4 regions of the Streptomyces sp. NPDC057302 genome follow, and region 1 is predicted to be linked to each of the others. Evidence: riboswitches for the same ligand, from Rfam matches in the RefSeq annotation. Region 1 holds a riboswitch; each other region holds the start of a gene.
The links. Region 1 has a riboswitch for cobalamin ahead of cobN (cobaltochelatase subunit CobN). Riboswitches for the same ligand answer to the same signal wherever they lie in the genome.

Region 2: it holds a riboswitch for cobalamin, as region 1 does, so the genes downstream of both, metE (5-methyltetrahydropteroyltriglutamate--homocysteine S-methyltransferase) here and cobN (cobaltochelatase subunit CobN) in region 1, are expected to answer to the same signal.
Region 3: it holds a riboswitch for cobalamin, as region 1 does, so the genes downstream of both, ACFUPX_RS36355 (ribonucleoside-diphosphate reductase subunit alpha) here and cobN (cobaltochelatase subunit CobN) in region 1, are expected to answer to the same signal.
Region 4: it holds a riboswitch for cobalamin, as region 1 does, so the genes downstream of both, ACFUPX_RS17630 (prenyltransferase/squalene oxidase repeat-containing protein) here and cobN (cobaltochelatase subunit CobN) in region 1, are expected to answer to the same signal.

Annotation. Positions count from the first base shown of each region.
Region 1 is NZ_JBHUZJ010000037.1:29,983-33,990, reverse strand. It holds gene ACFUPX_RS24615 (precorrin-2 C(20)-methyltransferase) at 1-315, opposite strand, end outside; gene ACFUPX_RS24610 (precorrin-8X methylmutase) at 312-938, opposite strand; gene cobG (precorrin-3B synthase) at 1,010-2,320, opposite strand; cobalamin riboswitch at 2,369-2,521, shown strand; gene cobN (cobaltochelatase subunit CobN) at 2,591-4,008, shown strand, end outside.
Region 2 is NZ_JBHUZJ010000021.1:81,344-85,351, reverse strand. It holds gene ACFUPX_RS17715 (3-hydroxybutyryl-CoA dehydrogenase) at 1-691, shown strand, start outside; cobalamin riboswitch at 953-1,171, shown strand; gene metE (5-methyltetrahydropteroyltriglutamate--homocysteine S-methyltransferase) at 1,342-3,663, shown strand; gene ACFUPX_RS17705 (NACHT domain-containing protein) at 3,788-4,008, shown strand, end outside.
Region 3 is NZ_JBHUZJ010000081.1:8,101-12,108, reverse strand. It holds gene ACFUPX_RS36355 (ribonucleoside-diphosphate reductase subunit alpha) at 1-1,309, opposite strand, end outside; cobalamin riboswitch at 1,443-1,580, opposite strand; gene mctP (monocarboxylate uptake permease MctP) at 1,699-3,348, opposite strand; gene ACFUPX_RS36345 (DUF3311 domain-containing protein) at 3,345-3,614, opposite strand; gene ACFUPX_RS36340 (YbdD/YjiX family protein) at 3,736-3,933, opposite strand; gene ACFUPX_RS36335 (carbon starvation CstA family protein) at 3,930-4,008, opposite strand, start outside.
Region 4 is NZ_JBHUZJ010000021.1:60,382-64,389, reverse strand. It holds gene ACFUPX_RS17640 (endo-beta-N-acetylglucosaminidase H) at 1-218, opposite strand, end outside; gene ACFUPX_RS17635 (hypothetical protein) at 413-1,822, opposite strand; cobalamin riboswitch at 1,971-2,047, opposite strand; cobalamin riboswitch at 2,107-2,259, shown strand; gene ACFUPX_RS17630 (prenyltransferase/squalene oxidase repeat-containing protein) at 2,366-4,008, shown strand, end outside.

The sequences.
Region 1 (4,008 bases):
GCGTCCCGCGTCGAGGTGCACCGCCAGGCGGGCCGCGGCCTCGGTGTAGAAGTCCTCCATCGCGCCGCGGTAGCCGCCGGGATGGTCGGTGGTCTCCGTGGTGAGGGGGTAGACCAGCGCTTCCTCGATGTGGTCGGCGCGCAGGTGCTCGGCCGCGATGGACCGCGCGATCGACCGGCCGTGCCGGGCGCTGTGATAGGCGACGACATCGGCCTCGGCGATGACCTGCACCGCCCGCAGGGTCATGAGGGCCGGATCGCCGGGCCCGAGGCCGACACCGTAGAGACGGCCCGTCTTGTGCTCGCTCACGCTCATTCTTCCTCGCTGGCGATCGCGTTGAGTGCGGCTGCCGCGATGGCGCTTCCGCCCCGGCGGCCCCGCACGATCATGTGTTCCAGGCCGGAGGGGTGCGCGGCCAGGGCGTCCTTGGACTCCATGGCGCCGACGAAGCCGACCGGCACACCGATGACGGCGGCGGGGCGCGGCGCCCCCTCCTCGATCATTTCGAGCAGGCGGAACAGCGCGGTGGGCGCGTTGCCGACGGCTATCACCGCGCCTTCCATGCGATCGCGCCAGAGTTCCAGGGCGGCGGCGCTGCGGGTGGTGCCGAGCTTCGCCGCGAGATCGGGGACCGCCGGGTCGGACAGGGTGCACACCACGTCGTTGTCGGCGGGCAGCCGCTTGCGGGTGACGCCGCTGGCGACCATGGCCACGTCGCACAGGATGGGCGCGCCGGCGCGCAGGGCCTCGCGGGCGCGGGCGACCACGTCCGGGGTGAAAGCGAGGTCGCGTACGAGGTCGACCATGCCGCAGGCGTGGATCATGCGGACCGCGACCTGGCTCACGTCGGCGGGCAGGCCCGACAGATCCGCCTCCGCGCGGATCGTGGCGAAGGACTGGCGGTAGATCGCCGGTCCGTCCTTCTCGTACTGATGCACAGTGCGTTCGCTCTCTTGATAGGGCAGGGGACGGTCAAGTGTTGCAGGGTTGTTCATGTGTTCATGCGTAGTCAGCCGCGGGCCGCGGCCACAGCGGCGGCCAGCGCCGCGCCGGGGCTGCCGGGGATGCTCGCCGGAGCGTCCCGTTTCCCGCCGTGTACGCGGGAGATCTGGTGTCCCTCGGGAGTGGCGACGACGTCGATCCACTCCCCGTGGGGATGTCCGCACCGGCGCTCGCACCCGGACCAGTACACGGGCAGCGCCCCGACGGGCCCCAACGCCGCTTGCGCCGTGCCGCGTACGTCGTCCAGGGCCTTGGCGCAGCCGGGCCTGCCGATGCAGGCCCCCACGCCGGTCCAGGGGGAGTCGGACGCGGTGATGAGGCCGAGGGCCCCGAGATCCGCCAGGAGTTGAGCGGCCGCTGTCCGCCCGACTCCCGGCAGGACGACTCCGCGCCAGGGGGTCAGCCGCAGCTCGCCGCTGCCGTGGTGGCGGGCGATGTCCGCCAGTGCCGTCCACTGGGCCGCGCCGACACTGCCCAGCGGCAGGCCGACGGACAGCGCGGCCGTGTCGCGGGGGCCGGGCACGACGCCGAGGGCGGGCCCGGCCGCGTCCTGGGGAAGCGGAACGGTGATGCGGGTGGGGGCGAAACCGGCCTGCCGCAGGCGGAGCTGGACCGCGTCCAGGAGGGGGCCGACGCCGCCGGGCAGATCCGTCACCCGCCAGGAACTCGCGTCGGGCGCCTGCTCCAGGAAGGCCTCGGCCGCGATGAGCGCGGCTTGTGGTGCCCGCGCGGCAGGGATCAGGACGGCGTCGTCCGCCGGACCGATCCGCAGCAGGGCCTGGTCCTCGCCCCGCGCCGTCAGGGTCACGTCGCCGCCGAGGGCCGCCACGTCGCCGCGGCCGTCGTCGAGGGCGAACAAGAACCTGCCGGACAGGGCGGTGGCCCGGTCGCTGGCGCACAGCAGCTCGTCCAGGACGGCCGGCCACGGACGGATGTCCCGCTCGCCCAGACCGTCGAGACCCGAGAGCGGAGAGGCCACCACATTGCGCACCCGCTCATGACGTTCCGAGGGCAAAAGCCCCGATTCGGCAAGCATGCGGGCCAGTTCGCTCCCGCGGTCCGCACGCAGCCCGCGCAGCTGCACATTGCCCCGCGATGTGAGATGCAACTCCCCGTCTCCAAGACGCTGGGCCACATCCCGCAGTACGTCCGCCTGCCCGACGCTCAGCAGACCGCCGGGGACCCGGACGCGGGCCAGGGCCCCGTCGTCCGCCCGGTGCAGCCGCAGCGTCCCGGGGCATGCGTCGCCGCGGCCGCGGGCAGACTCGTCTCCCGAGAGCGCGGGCTGGGGGACCGATGGGGGCATGGCGGCGAGCATACCGACCCATCGCACCAGGTCCGCCTGCCCCCCAGCAGATGATCGGCCCTTAGTATTCCTGGTGACGGGCCAGCCGGCCCGTCGTCGCCACAGACGGCGACAAGGGGAGGAAGCCCGGTGCGATTCCGGCGCGGTCCCGCCACTGTGAGCCCGGTGCGCATGCCGGGTGAGTCAGGAACTCCCTTCCCCGAGCTCTCGTCCGCTCGAGCAGGGGAAGACGCCATCGACACCACCCGGGGCGTGGACACCCCGAGGAAGGCCCGACGCCGCATGATCCTGCTCCTGTCGACGTCCGACACCGACCTGCTCAGCGCCCGCGCCGCCGCCGGCCCGGTCGACTACCGCTACGCGAACCCCTCCCGGCTCCCGCTCGAGGACCTTCCGCAGCTCCTGGACGGCACCGACCTGGTCGTCGTACGCCTCCTCGGCGGCGTGCGCGCCTGGCAGGACGGCCTCGACCAAGTCGTGGCGACCGGACGGCCCGTGGTCGTCCTCACCGGCGAACAGGCCCCCGACGCCCAGCTGATGGCCGCGTCCACCGTGCCGATCGGCATCGCGGCCGAGGCCCACGCCTACCTGGCCCACGGCGGCCCCGGCAACCTGGAGCAGCTGGCCCGGTTCCTCTCCGACACCGTCCTGCTCACCGGCCACGGCTTCGAGCCGCCCGCCCCCGCGCCCTCGTGGGGCCCGCTGGAGCGCACCGCACGCCAGGTCGAGGGACCGACCGTCGCGGTGCTCTACTACCGCGCCCACCACATGAGCGGCAACACCGCCTTCATCGACAGCCTGTGCCGCGCGGTCGAGGACGCGGGCGCGCGCCCGCTGCCGCTGTACGTCGCCTCGCTGCGCACCCCCGAACCCGAACTCATCGATGAACTGCGCGCCGCCGACGCGATCGTGACCACGGTCCTCGCGGCGGGCGGCACGCGGCCCGCCGAGGCCTCTGCGGGCGGTGACGACGAGTCCTGGGACGCCGGAGCCCTCACCGGACTCGACGTACCCATCCTCCAGGCGCTCTGCCTCACCAGCTCGCGCACCGACTGGGAGGACAACGACGAGGGCGTGTCGCCGCTGGACGCGGCGAGCCAGATCGCGGTCCCCGAGTTCGACGGCCGCCTGATCACGGTGCCGTTCTCCTTCAAGGAGATCGACGAGGACGGACTTCCCGCGTACGTCGCCGACGCCGAGCGCGCCGCCCGCGTGGCCGGCATCGCCGTGCGGCACGCGCGCCTTCGCCACATCCCGGCCGCCGACAAGCGCATCGCCCTTGTCCTGTCCGCCTACCCGACCAAGCACTCCCGGATCGGCAACGCGGTCGGCCTCGACACCCCCGCGAGCGCCGTCTCCCTGTTGCGCCGACTCCAGGCCGAGGGATACGACTTCGGTACGGAGGAGGTGCCAGGCCTCGCCTCGGGTGACGGCGACGAGCTGATCTACGCGCTGATCGAGGCGGGCGGCCACGACCAGGAGTGGCTCACCGAGGAGCAGCTGGCCCGCAACCCCGTCCGCATCCCGGCGGCCGACTACCGCCGCTGGTTCGCCACGCTTCCCGCCGAGCTGCGCGAGTCCGTGGAGCAGCACTGGGGCCCCGCCCCCGGCGAGATGTTCGTGGACCGGTCGAGCAACCCTGAGGGCGACATCGTCCTCGCGGCCCTGCGCCGCGGCAACCTGCTCATCCTCATCCAGCC
Region 2 (4,008 bases), on a different contig from region 1:
GTTGGACCGCATCGGCGCCGAGGACGCACTGGCCCGGATGGTCTTCACCGGCAGCCTCGACGACCTGGCCGACCGCCAGCTCGTCGTCGAGGCGGTCGTCGAGGACAGCGCGGCGAAGACGGAGGTCTTCGCCGCCCTCGACAAGATCGTCGAGGACCCCGACGCGATCCTGGCCACCAACACCTCCTCCCTCCCGGTCATGCGTCTGGGCATGGCGACCCGGCGTGCCGACCGTGTCGTCGGGCTGCACTTCTTCAACCCCGTTCCCGTCCTTCCGCTGGTCGAGATCGTCTCCTCGCTGCACACGGCGGCGCGGACCGTCGCCGCCGTCGAGGAGTTCGCCACGCACGGCCTGGGCAAGACGGTCGTCCGGTCCAAGGACAGGGCGGGCTTCGTCGTCAACGCGCTGCTCGTGCCCTACCTCCTCTCCGCGATCCGGATGACGGAGTCGGGCTTCGCGACGGCCGCCGACGTCGACGCGGGCATGGAGCTGGGCTGCGCGCACCCGATGGGGCCGCTGAAGCTGGCGGACCTGATCGGCCTGGACACGGTCGCCTCCATCTCCGCGTCGCTCTACGAAGAGTTCAAGGAACCCCTGTACGCGCCGCCGCCGCTGCTCCGGCGCATGGTGGAGGCAGGGCTGCTGGGACGCAAGAGCGGCCGCGGGTTCCACACCTACGACCGGGGCTGAGGGGCCCGGGTCCGCCGCCGGGGCTGAGGGGCCCGCGGCTGCTGTGAGCGGGGGCGCGGAACGGACTGGTGATCCGTTCCGCGCCCCCGCACGCGTTGCCCCGGGCCGGGGTCGGGCCGGGTGCGGGCCGGGGTCGGGCCGGGTGCGGGCCGGGGTCGGGCCGGGTGCGGGCCGGGGTCGGGCCGGGGTCGGGCCGGGGTCCGTGTCTCACCTCACGGTCCGGAATGTGATCAGTACTGCCCAAGAAGCCGACCACCCCTTAGCCTGACCAGTGCAGCTGGTTCGCCCTGTCCGCCAGGCAGACGCGTCGCAAGAGGGAACCCGGTGGGAATCCGGGACTGCCCCGCAGCGGTAAGTGGGAACGACCGCCGTCATACGCACTGGATCCGAGCGCGGATCCGGGAAGCGACGGCCAGTAGGAACCTGTTTCGGCAGGTGTGCCCGCGAGTCCGAAGACCTGCCCGTTGCCCGTACGTGACCCCTCACGTGCGGACATCCCGGTGACCTCGTGGGCGGGTCGGCGTACAGATCAGGTGGAGTACCGCAGCACCGCGCCGACGGCGCGTGTTCGGTCCGCCGGATTCGTCACCCCTTCGCGTCCGTGTCCCGTCCCCGGGATCTCAAGGAGTCATCTCGCGAAGGAGATTTCCGTGACATCGAAGTCCGCAGCCGCGGCAGCACGCGCCACCGTGTACGGCTACCCCCGCCAGGGCCCGAACCGGGAACTGAAGAAGGCCGTCGAGGGGTACTGGAAGGGCCGCGTCAGCGCCGACGCCCTCCGGGACACCGCGGCGCAGCTGCGCCGGTCCACCTGGCAGCACCTGGCCGCCGCAGGCATCCATGAGGTGCCGACCGGTGACTTCTCGTACTACGACCACGTCCTGGACACCAGCGTCATGGTCGGCGCCATCCCCCGGCGGCACCGCGAGGCCGTCGACACCGACGCGCTCGACGGCTATTTCGCGATGGCCCGCGGCACCCAGGACGTGGCGCCGCTCGAAATGACCAAGTGGTTCGACACGAACTACCACTACCTCGTACCGGAACTCGGCCCCGACACCGTCTTCACCGCCGACCCCGCCAAGCAGGTGGGCGAGTTGAAGGAGGCCATCGCGCTCGGCCTCGCGGCGCGCCCGGTCCTCGTCGGCCCGGTCACCTATCTGCTGCTCGCCAAGCCCGCGCCCGGCGTGGCCGCCGACTTCGAGCCGCTCACCCTCCTTGACCGTCTGCTGCCCGTGTACGCCGAGGTCCTCGCCGACCTGCGCGCCGCGGGCGCCGAGTGGGTGCAGCTCGACGAGCCCGCCCTGGTCCAGGACCGCACCCCGGCCGAGCTCAACGCCGCCGCCCGCGCCTACCGCGACCTGGGAGCCCTCACCGACCGCCCCAAGCTCCTCGTCGGCTCCTACTTCGGCAGGCTCGGCGAGGCCCTCCCCGTCCTCGCCAAGGCGCCGGTCGACGGCCTCGCGCTGGACTTCACCGAGGCCGCCGCGAGCCAGCTCCAGGACCTCGCCGCCGTCGGCGGACTGCCCGGCAAGCGTCTGGTCGCGGGCGTCGTCAACGGCCGCAACATCTGGATCAACGACCTGGAGAAGTCCCTGTCCACGCTGGGCACGCTCCTCGGCCTCGCCGACCGGGTCGACGTCTCCGCGTCCTGCTCCCTCCTGCACGTCCCGCTCGACGCCACCGCCGAACGGGACATCGACCCGCAGATCGCCCGCTGGCTGGCCTTCGCCCACCAGAAGACCGCCGAGATCGCCACGCTCGCCCGCGGCCTGGCCCAGGGCACGGGCGCCATCACGGCCGAACTCTCCGCCAACCGCGCCGATCTGGCGTCCCGCACGGGATCCGCCCTCACCCACGACCCCGCCGTGCGCTCCCGCGTCGCCGCCGTCACCGACGCCGACGCCCGCCGCGCGCACGCCTACCCGGAGCGTGCGGCGGCCCAGCGGACCCGGCTCGGCCTGCCGCAGCTGCCCACAACAACCATCGGATCCTTCCCACAGACCACCGAACTGCGCACGGCGCGGGCCGACTTGCGCGCCGGGCGCATCGACACGACCGGCTACGAGGAGCGCATCAAGAACGAGATCCGCGAGGTCCTCGCCTTCCAGGAGAAGGCCGGCATCGACGTCCTGGTGCACGGCGAGCCCGAACGCAACGACATGGTGCAGTACTTCGCCGAACAGCTCACCGGCTACCTGGCCACGCAGCACGGCTGGGTCCAGTCGTACGGCACCCGCTATGTGCGCCCGCCGGTCCTGGCCGGCGACATCTCCCGGCCCGAGCCGATGACGGTGCGCTGGACCTCGTACGCCAACTCACTCACCGACCGCCCCGTCAAGGGCATGCTCACCGGTCCGGTCACCATGCTCGCCTGGTCCTTCGTCCGCGACGACCAGCCGCTCGGCGACACGGCACGCCAGGTCGCCCTCGCCCTGCGCGACGAGGTCAACGACCTGGAGACGGCTGGCACTTCGGTCATCCAGGTCGACGAGCCCGCGCTGCGCGAGACCCTGCCGCTGCGCGCCGCCGACCACCCCGAGTACCTGGAGTGGGCCACGGAGTCCTTCCGCCTCACCACCAGCGGCGTCCGGCCGGACACGCAGATCCACACCCACATGTGCTACGCCGAGTTCGGCGACATCGTCCAGGCCATCGACGACCTCGACGCCGACGTCATCAGCCTGGAAGCCGCCCGCTCGCACATGCAGGTGGCCCGCGAACTCGCCGAGCACGGCTACCCGCGCGAGGCGGGACCCGGCGTCTACGACATCCACTCCCCGCGCGTACCGAGCGTGCAGGAGGCAGCCGCCCTGCTGCGCAAGGGACTTGAGGCCATCCCGGCCGAACGGCTGTGGGTGAACCCCGACTGCGGCCTCAAGACCCGCGGCTGGCCGGAGACCAAGGCCTCTCTGGAGAACCTGGTCGCGGCGGCGCGCGAGGTACGAGCGGAGCTGCCCGAGCGCGCCTGACCCGAACGCGCGGAGCGGGGCGGCCATTTGCAGCCGAATGAGCCGCCCCGTTCGCCCCGTTCCGTCATGATGGAGGCGCTGGCCGTTCCGTCGCGGAGCTGGGAGGGGACCGGTGCCCAGGGGGATGAGTTACGCGGATGCCGTGCGGCTGCTCGGCGGGTCGGAGAGCCCCGCGCTCGCGGCCCTCGACCGGCTGACCGGAGGGGCGCTCCTGGTGGCCACCGGCGGCGGCTCCGCACTGGCGCTGAGCCTGTTCGACGCCCGGGGCGAGCTGGCGAGGCTGAGCCAGTCCCTGGTCGCCGGCCTCGCCGAGCGCTCTCGGGGCCTGGGCCGGTTCGACCGGAC
Region 3 (4,008 bases), on a different contig from region 1:
GGCCGGGCTCCGCCGTCTGGTTGGCGGTGCGGTTGGCGGCGTCCTTGAACGTCATCCAGCCGTTGCCGGTCTGCGCCAGGGTGCGCATCATGCGGCCGTACAGGTCGCGGGCCGGGATGGTCTTGCGGGCGAGCCCGGCGGCCTCGGCCTTGCGGTACGCGGCGTCGAACTCGTCGCCCCACAGGTCGACGAGCTCGGGCACGTCGGCGGGGGAGAACAGCGACCAGTCCTGGCTCGCGGCGACCCGGCGCATGAACTCGTCCGGGATCCAGTGCGCGAGGTTGAGATTGTGCGTGCGCCGCTGGTCCTCGCCCGTGTTGTCGCGCAGCTCCAGGAACTCCTCGATGTCGGAGTGCCACGTCTCCAGGTAGACCGCGGCGGCGCCCTTGCGCCGGCCGCCCTGGTTCACGGCGGCGACGGAGGCGTCCAGGGTCTTGAGGAACGGCACGATGCCGTTGGAGTGGCCGTTCGTGCCGCGGATCAGCGAACCGCGGGCGCGGATGCGGGAGTACGAGAGGCCGATGCCGCCCGCGTGCTTGGAGAGGCGCGCGACCTGGTGGTAGCGGTCGTAGATGGAGTCCAGCTCGTCCAGCGGGGAGTCGAGGAGGTAGCAGGAGGACATCTGCGGGTGCCGGGTGCCGGAGTTGAAGAGCGTCGGCGAGGACGGCAGGTAGTCCAGGCGGCTCATCAGGCGGTACAGGGAGGCGACTTCGTCCACCGCGCGCAGGCTCCCGTCCTCCGCCAGGCCGCTCGCGACGCGCAGCATGAAGTGCTGCGGGGTCTCGATGACCTGCCGGGTGATCGGGTGGCGAAGCAGATAGCGGCTGTGCAGGGTGCGCAGGCCGAAGTAGCCGAAGCGGAAGTCCGCGCCGTCCTGGAGGGCGTCCTGGACGAGAGCGTCCAGGTGTTCGGCGTGGTCGACGACGAACGCGGCGGTGCGGTCCGCGATCAGGCCCTCGCGGTGCCCCACGGCGACCGAGTCGGAGAAGGAGCGCACGCCCTGCGACGCGGCCTCGTCACGGATGCTGAGGCTGAGGAGCCTGGCCGCGAGCTGCGAGTACGTCGGGTCCTCGGAGATGAGCCCCGCGGCGGCCTCGGTCGCCAGCTCCCGCAGCTCCGCTGTGCTCTCTGCGTCCCCCCTGGCCGAGCGGCCACGCAGCGCGGCGGCCGCGACTCTGCCGGGGTCGGCGTCGGGGAGGTCGGCGGTGAGGTCGGTCAGGGTACGCAGCAGCGCGGTTCCTGGGCCGTCGGCGGTCTGCTGACCGTCGGTGGTCTGCGCTGACGCAGGTTCGGCTGGCGCGATGGTCACGGAGCACTCCCTCGCTCGGCTCGGAGCCTCGGGGAGGGGAGGAGTGACACACGGGGGCGCCCAGGGCAGGGCTGCGCTCCGCGTCCACCAGCCCATTCCACGAGGCCCGGACGTCGTTGGCACCCGGACCGGTCGGAACGGGCGCGCTGCCGACAGGTCTTCGGACTAGAGAGCACGACAAATGCGTACTCATACACCGTTGCGGGACAGTTCCGGACTTGCACCGGATTCCCCTGCGGCGACAGCGAGCACGAGCATACATCTTGTGCTGGCTCTGAGTGGCAGCCCCATATCTTGTGTCGGGGTGCGTCGCAGTGCATGAGAACGGGCCGCCGGATTCCTCCGGCGGCCCGTGTGGCGTACGTAGCGGGACGTACGTGGCGGAAGGGTCAGTGCCCGCCCGGCGCCCCCACCGTGGCCGGCGGCAGGTCCTCCACGACGCCCGGGTCGCCCGCGTCCGCGGTGTAGTCCCCGGGAGAGGTCTCGTCGATGCCGTCAGGGGCCTTCACGGCGCGCAGGACGAACGTCATGACCACGGTGACCACCACGTTCAGGACGAACGCCGTGAGGCCGATGTAGCCGATCTCGCCGATGCCGGGGATCTCGTCGGACGAGCCGCCGAAGTGCTTCTGCGTCGGCGAGGCGACCCCGTACGCGGCGACCGTTCCGTAGACCATGCCGACCGCCCAGCCCGCGAGCAGCGCCCACCGGTGGAACCACCGCGTGAACAGGCCGCCGACCAGTGCGGGCATGGTCTGCAGGATCCAGATGCCGCCCAGGAGCTGGAAGTTGATCGCGACCGTCTTGTCCATGGTGAGGACGAAGGCCAGCGCGCCGACCTTCACCAGGAGCGAGACCAGCTTGGAGATCTTCATCTCCTGTGCGGGTGTCGCGTCCGGCTTGAGGAAGTCCTTGTAGATGTTCCTGGTGAAGAGATTCGCTGCCGCGATCGACATGATGGCGGCCGGTACGAGCGCGCCGATGCCGATCGCCGCGAACGCGACGCCGGTGAACCAGTCCGGGAACATCGTCTCGAACAGCTGCGGGATCGCCAGCTGCCCGTTCTCCACCTTGACCCCGGCCGCGATCGCCATGAAGCCGAGCAGCGCCAGCAGGCCCAGCATCAGCGAGTAGAGCGGCAGGATCGTGGTGTTGCGGCGGATCACGTTGCGGCTCTTGGAGGAGAGCGTCGCCGTGATCGAGTGCGGGTACATGAACAGCGCGAGCGCGGAGCCGAGCGCGAGCGTGGCGTAGGTCCACTGCCCCGTGTGGCCCGGCGCGAGGCCCGCGACGGGCTTGCCCGCCGCCTCGTTCGCCGACGAGAACTTGTCGTTCGCCGCCTGGAAGATCTCGTCGAAGCCGCCGAGCTTGATCGGGATGTAGATGATCGCGACGGCGATCACGAGGTAGATCAGACCGTCCTTCACGAACGCGATCAGCGCGGGGGCGCGCAGACCCGACGAGTACGTGTACGCGGCGAGCACCGCGAACGCGATCAGGAGCGGCAGGTCCTTGACGAACCAGTTGGTGTCCGGACCGCCGCCGACGCCCATGACGTCGAGCACGGCCTGGATGCCGACCAGTTGGAGCGCGATGTACGGCATCGTGGCGAGGATGCCGGTGACCGCGACGGCGAGCGAGAGCCCCTTGGAGCCGAAGCGCCCGCGCACGAAGTCCGAGGTCGTCACGTACCCGTGCTTGTGCGAGACCGACCACAGGCGCGGCAGGAAGGTGAAGATCAGCGGGTAGACGAGGATCGTGTACGGCACCGCGAAGAAGCCGGCCGCGCCCGCCGCGTAGATCGCCGCCGGGACGGCGACGAAGGTGTACGCGGTGTAGAGGTCGCCGCCGAGCAGGAACCACGTGACCCAGGTGCCGAACGAGCGGCCTCCCAGGCCCCATTCGTCCAGGCTCTCGGTCTCGGCCTTGCGCCAGCGCGCGGCCAGGAAGCCCATCGCCGTGACGGCGGCGAAGAAGAAGATGAAGACGGCGAGGGCGATGCCGTTGACGCCGCCCGTGTCCGCTGCGAGCTCGTTCATCGGGTCGCACCCCCCTGGGCCTGCTCGGCCTTGCGGGCGCGCTGGTCACGCTGCCACAGTTTGTAGGCGATCATGGTGAGAACGGTGGATATGAGCACCCACAGCATCTGGTACCAGTAGAAGAACGGGATGCCGATGAAGGTCGGTTCGACCTTCGCGTAGGAGCCCACCCAGAGCATCGCCACGAACGGCGCGACGAGACAGAGGGCAATGACCACGCGGACCGGCGTGATCACCGGTCTGCTCACTTCAGGCGCATCTGACACTTCGCGGCTCCGCTCCCTCGCTTATCCCACCTTTAACGTGCGGGAAATCTAGGCGAGAGGATTGATCTATGGAACCCCCGTCCGGATACCGGACGGGTCGCGATGCCCTCGTCGTACCTGCTCAGCAGCAGCGGAACCCCTGTCGGGGGTCGGACTCCTGCCGGTCCGTCCGCATTCGCTCGAACTCCCTCCGGGAGGGCACGGATGCCCCGGGATGCGTCTTGCGCGTGTGCGCGACATAACGGTCGTACGCGGACTCGTCGGTCAACTCCCGCGCGTACCACCGCACCCAGCGCAGCCCGCGCAGCACCCACGTCATGACGGGACCTGCGCGTCGTCGGAAGCCTCCGTCTTCGCCGCCGCCAGTTCCGCCTTCTCCTGCGGGGTCGCGATG
Region 4 (4,008 bases), on a different contig from region 1:
CCGCCGCCGTTGGCGAGGGTGTACTTGCCGACGTTCAGCATGCTGTTGTTGTTCACCTCGACGTACGCCACCGAGGTCGGCCCCTGTTTCTTGGGGGCGGGGGCAGGAGCGGGCGCCGCCGCCGCACCGCCCATGGAGGTCGCGCCGAGGGCGAGGGCCGCGACGGCCGAGAGCGCGAGCGCGGCGGTCCGCGCTCTGCTCCGTACCCGAGTGAACATCATTGATCGTTCTCCCATCGCATGAGTCGGCGCCCGACCTGTGCGCAGGCGCCGGGTGAGCCCTCCGAGTTTTCCGCTCATGCGACCGATCATGTGCCCGATTCCCAAGAATCGTGCGCGAACTCTTCACAGCCCAGGCGCACAACCGCACCCGGCACCGTCTTTTCGGTGCCCGGCGCGGCAGCGTGCGGCTGTCAGCTGCTGTAACGCAGCGAGATCGTGTCTCCGGCCTTGATCTGCGTGCCGCGGCTCGCCGCGACGGCGGACGCCCCGTCGACACTCGACTTCCACCCCGAGCCCCCGGAGTTGGCCTTGCCGTTGAGGGCCGTGATCGTGCCGCCTCCGCTGCCGGGAGTGACGGCCGTGATGCAACCCGCCGGCACCGCGGAGCTGCTTGCCGCGTCAACGACCGCCCCGAGGGTGGTCGTTGACGCGGTCGGCGTGAAGGTGACGGAGCAGACCTTGAGCGAGGTGCCGTCGTCCACGGTCAGAGCGAGGTTCGTCTGGGTGCCCGGGGTGAAACCAGTGGTGGCCACCCAACGCGAAGCGCCCACGGTGGCCGGGGCCGGAGGGGCCGATGCGAAGCCGCCACCCACGACGGCACGCAGGCCGTCGATGGAGGCGTAGGCGGATGGAGTGGTGTCGGTGGGCAGGTACTTGAAGCCGCCGCCGGGCTTGAACTGCTGGGCGATGAGGAAGTCCACCGGCGTCTTGCCCGCCCGGGTCAGGAAGTCGCCGGTCTGCGGGTTGATGCCGCAGGCGTTGAGGCCCGATACCGCCCAGCCGTTGGAGTCGGTGTTGGCGCCGAACATGGCGTCGAAGGCGCCGGAGTTGTTGATGAGCTTCGACTTCAGGAAGCTCTTGGCCCTGGTGACGGCGGGGTCGGCGGCGGGGACGCCGGAGACGCACAGGGAGGCCATGGCCGCGCCGGTCATGTCGATGTCGCTGGCGGCGGCGAGCGCGGCGGGATCTCCCTCGGCCTTGCTGAAGTTCCAGCCGCCGTCGTCGTGCTGGTTGGCGCGGACCGTGGCGACCGACTTGTCGAGGAGCGCCTGCGGCACCCGCTGGGCTCCGGCCTGGGTCTTGGCCCCGCCCAGCGAGAGCAGCGCGAAGACCGTGCCGTTGAAGTTGGTGGGCGTGCCCCAGTAACCGGGCGCGGAGTTCTGCCAGTAGGCGTAGGTGTCGGCGATCAGGTTGCGGCTCGCCGACACCCGGGCCGGGTCGATGCCCGCCGAGTAGGCGTTGATGATGCCGCGCTCGTAGTCGGTGACCACCGGCGACGTGCCCGGCCAGCCCGCGGCCGCGAGGTGGTTGCGGTAGACGGTGCGGGCGTTCTTGGTGGCATCGCCGCCGGGTATGACGTCGACGGCCGCCGTTCCTGCCGCGGCGAAGGCTGAGAAGGCCCATTCATTGGAGAGTCCCGCGCCCGCGTAGGAGCCGTCGGCGCCTTGCAGGGATCTGAGGTAGGACACGCCGTTCGTCTTGGATGTGGCTATCTGGGCGGGCGAGGCCGTCGCGGCGGCGGGCAGCGCCGTCAGGGCGAGGGCGGTGAGTGCGGCGGGCAGGGCCAGCAGCGTGCGGCGGGCCGCGTGGGTGGAGGTCATGGCGGGGTGCTCCCGGGAAGAGGGGGCGTCGGCCGCACGTCCCTCCGCCGGTCGGCGCCGAGTACGGGAGTGTACGAAGGGCCAGGCCAGGTGGCACGTGGCCGTCGCCCGAGCGCGTGGTGCGACGTCCTTGCTTGCAGGGCCGGTCGGGCATTCGGGCTTGTTCCGGCCCTCCGGCCGGTCCACACCGCTGCGCGTCAGCTCTGGAGTCGCACCAGATTCCCCCGCTCGGCAGCACGGGACGTTACTCGAACATCACAAGTCCCGCACACCCTTGTCACCTCATTCGTAACTGTGCTCTAATTCGCCCGAATCTAAGCTCAGCCACCAGGGGAAGCCGGTCGAATTCCGGCGCTGACCCGCAACCGTAGGTTCGCCGCGCATCTCAACTGCACGGCGGACGAGCCGGATTACCTGGTCTGGGGACAAGCACTGACGCCGTCGCGGACTACGGCGTGGTACGGACGGTTCCTCTGTGCGGGCTACGGCCCCGGACCGCCGGTCACGCACACCTCTGCCACGGTGAACGTCCAGGGGGCAGTGGTGGGGACCAGCAACAGACCGGGCCGGGGAATACGCGCGAGATGCGTCTCGCTGCTGTGCGCGGCCGCCTTGTCGGTGGGTGGTGGGGCGTTGACGCTGCACCACGCCACTCCCGCGGCCGCCGATCCGATGGCCAACTGCACCCCGTCCAAGGGGGCGGTCGTCGCGGTGGACTTCTCCGACTGGGGTGGTGGCCTCGTCCGCGGCTGCGACGCGAGTCCCACCACCGGCTACGACCTCCTGCACGAAGCCGGCTTCAGTACGGTCGGCACCGAGCACGACGGGCCCGCCTTCATCTGCCGCCTCGGACATGCCGAGTTCGACTCCGGCGGCCAGTACCCGACCAAGGGCGAGGAGGCGTGCAAGCTCACCCCGCCCGCGTCCGCGTACTGGTCGTACTGGATCGCACCACCGGGGCAGGACTACTGGACGTACAGCCCGCTCGGTGCCATGAGCCAGAAGCCCAAGAACGGCGCGGTCGAGGCGTGGGTGTTCGGGCCGACCGACCCGGACGGCGCCGGCGGCGGGCCCTCTTTCACGCCCGCCCAGGTCCGCGCGGGCGGCCAGAGCGATCCCGGTGACACCCCGCCCGACGTCGATCCCGGCGAGGTCGACCTGCCCGCGGCGCAGAAGTGGCTGAAGGGCAGGCTCACCGACGGCGACCACCTGCAGGACGAGGGCGCAGAGGGCCCCAATCTCTACCAGACGGCCCAGACCGCGCTCGCCCTCGCCGCCGCCGGTGGCGGCAGCGGGACGCTCGACAAGATGAAGTCCTATCTCGCCGCGCACAGCGACGAGTTCGCCTACCCGCAGGGCAGCGGCAAAGCGCCGAGCCCCTCGGGGGCCGCGCTGCTCGCTCTGCTCGCCGTGAGCACCGAGGGCGATCCGCGCTCCTTCGGCGGCCATGACCTGGCGGGCGATCTCGCCAAGAGCGCGTGCACCGAAGGCGGCACGTCGGGATGCGTCGCCAAGGGCGACTTCCCGGACGTGGGGGACGTGGAGACGCAGGCACTCGCCGTGCTCGCGCTCCAGCGCGCCGGGGTTCGTCCGCCCGCTGCCGCCGTCGCGCGGGTGGCCACCCATCAGTGCAAGGACGGCGGTTTCAGCCCCACGCTGATCCGCGACGGCGACTCCTGCAACTACAGCGACCCCGCCACCACGCCGTACGCGACGATCGCTCTCCAGCAGGCCGGCGGGCACTCCGAGGCCGTGACCAAGGCCCGCAAGAACCTGCGCGCCGCCCAGCTGCCCAGCGGGGCCTTCGGCGCCTACGCGGGTGTGGCCACCGGTGACGTCAACACCACCGGCAAGTCCGCCCAGGCGCTGCGTCTCCTCGGTGACACGAAGCGCGCGGACGCCGCGGTCTCCTGGCTGTCGCGGCAGCAGACCAAGGCGGGCGGGTTCGGCTCCGACGAAGGCGCGACCGAGCCGGAGATCTACCCGACGTGGAGCGCCGCCTTCGCCGGTGCCCGCACCAGCCTCGCCGCCCTCACCACCAAGCGGCCGGACCCGCCGCAGCCGCCGACCACCGATCCGTCGGACCCGGCCGACCCCTCCGACCCTCCGGGCACGGGCGGCCCGAACCCGCCCTGGGCCAAGGGTGAGGGCCCGGACCTGAAGAAGGGCACGGCCTACCTCACCGC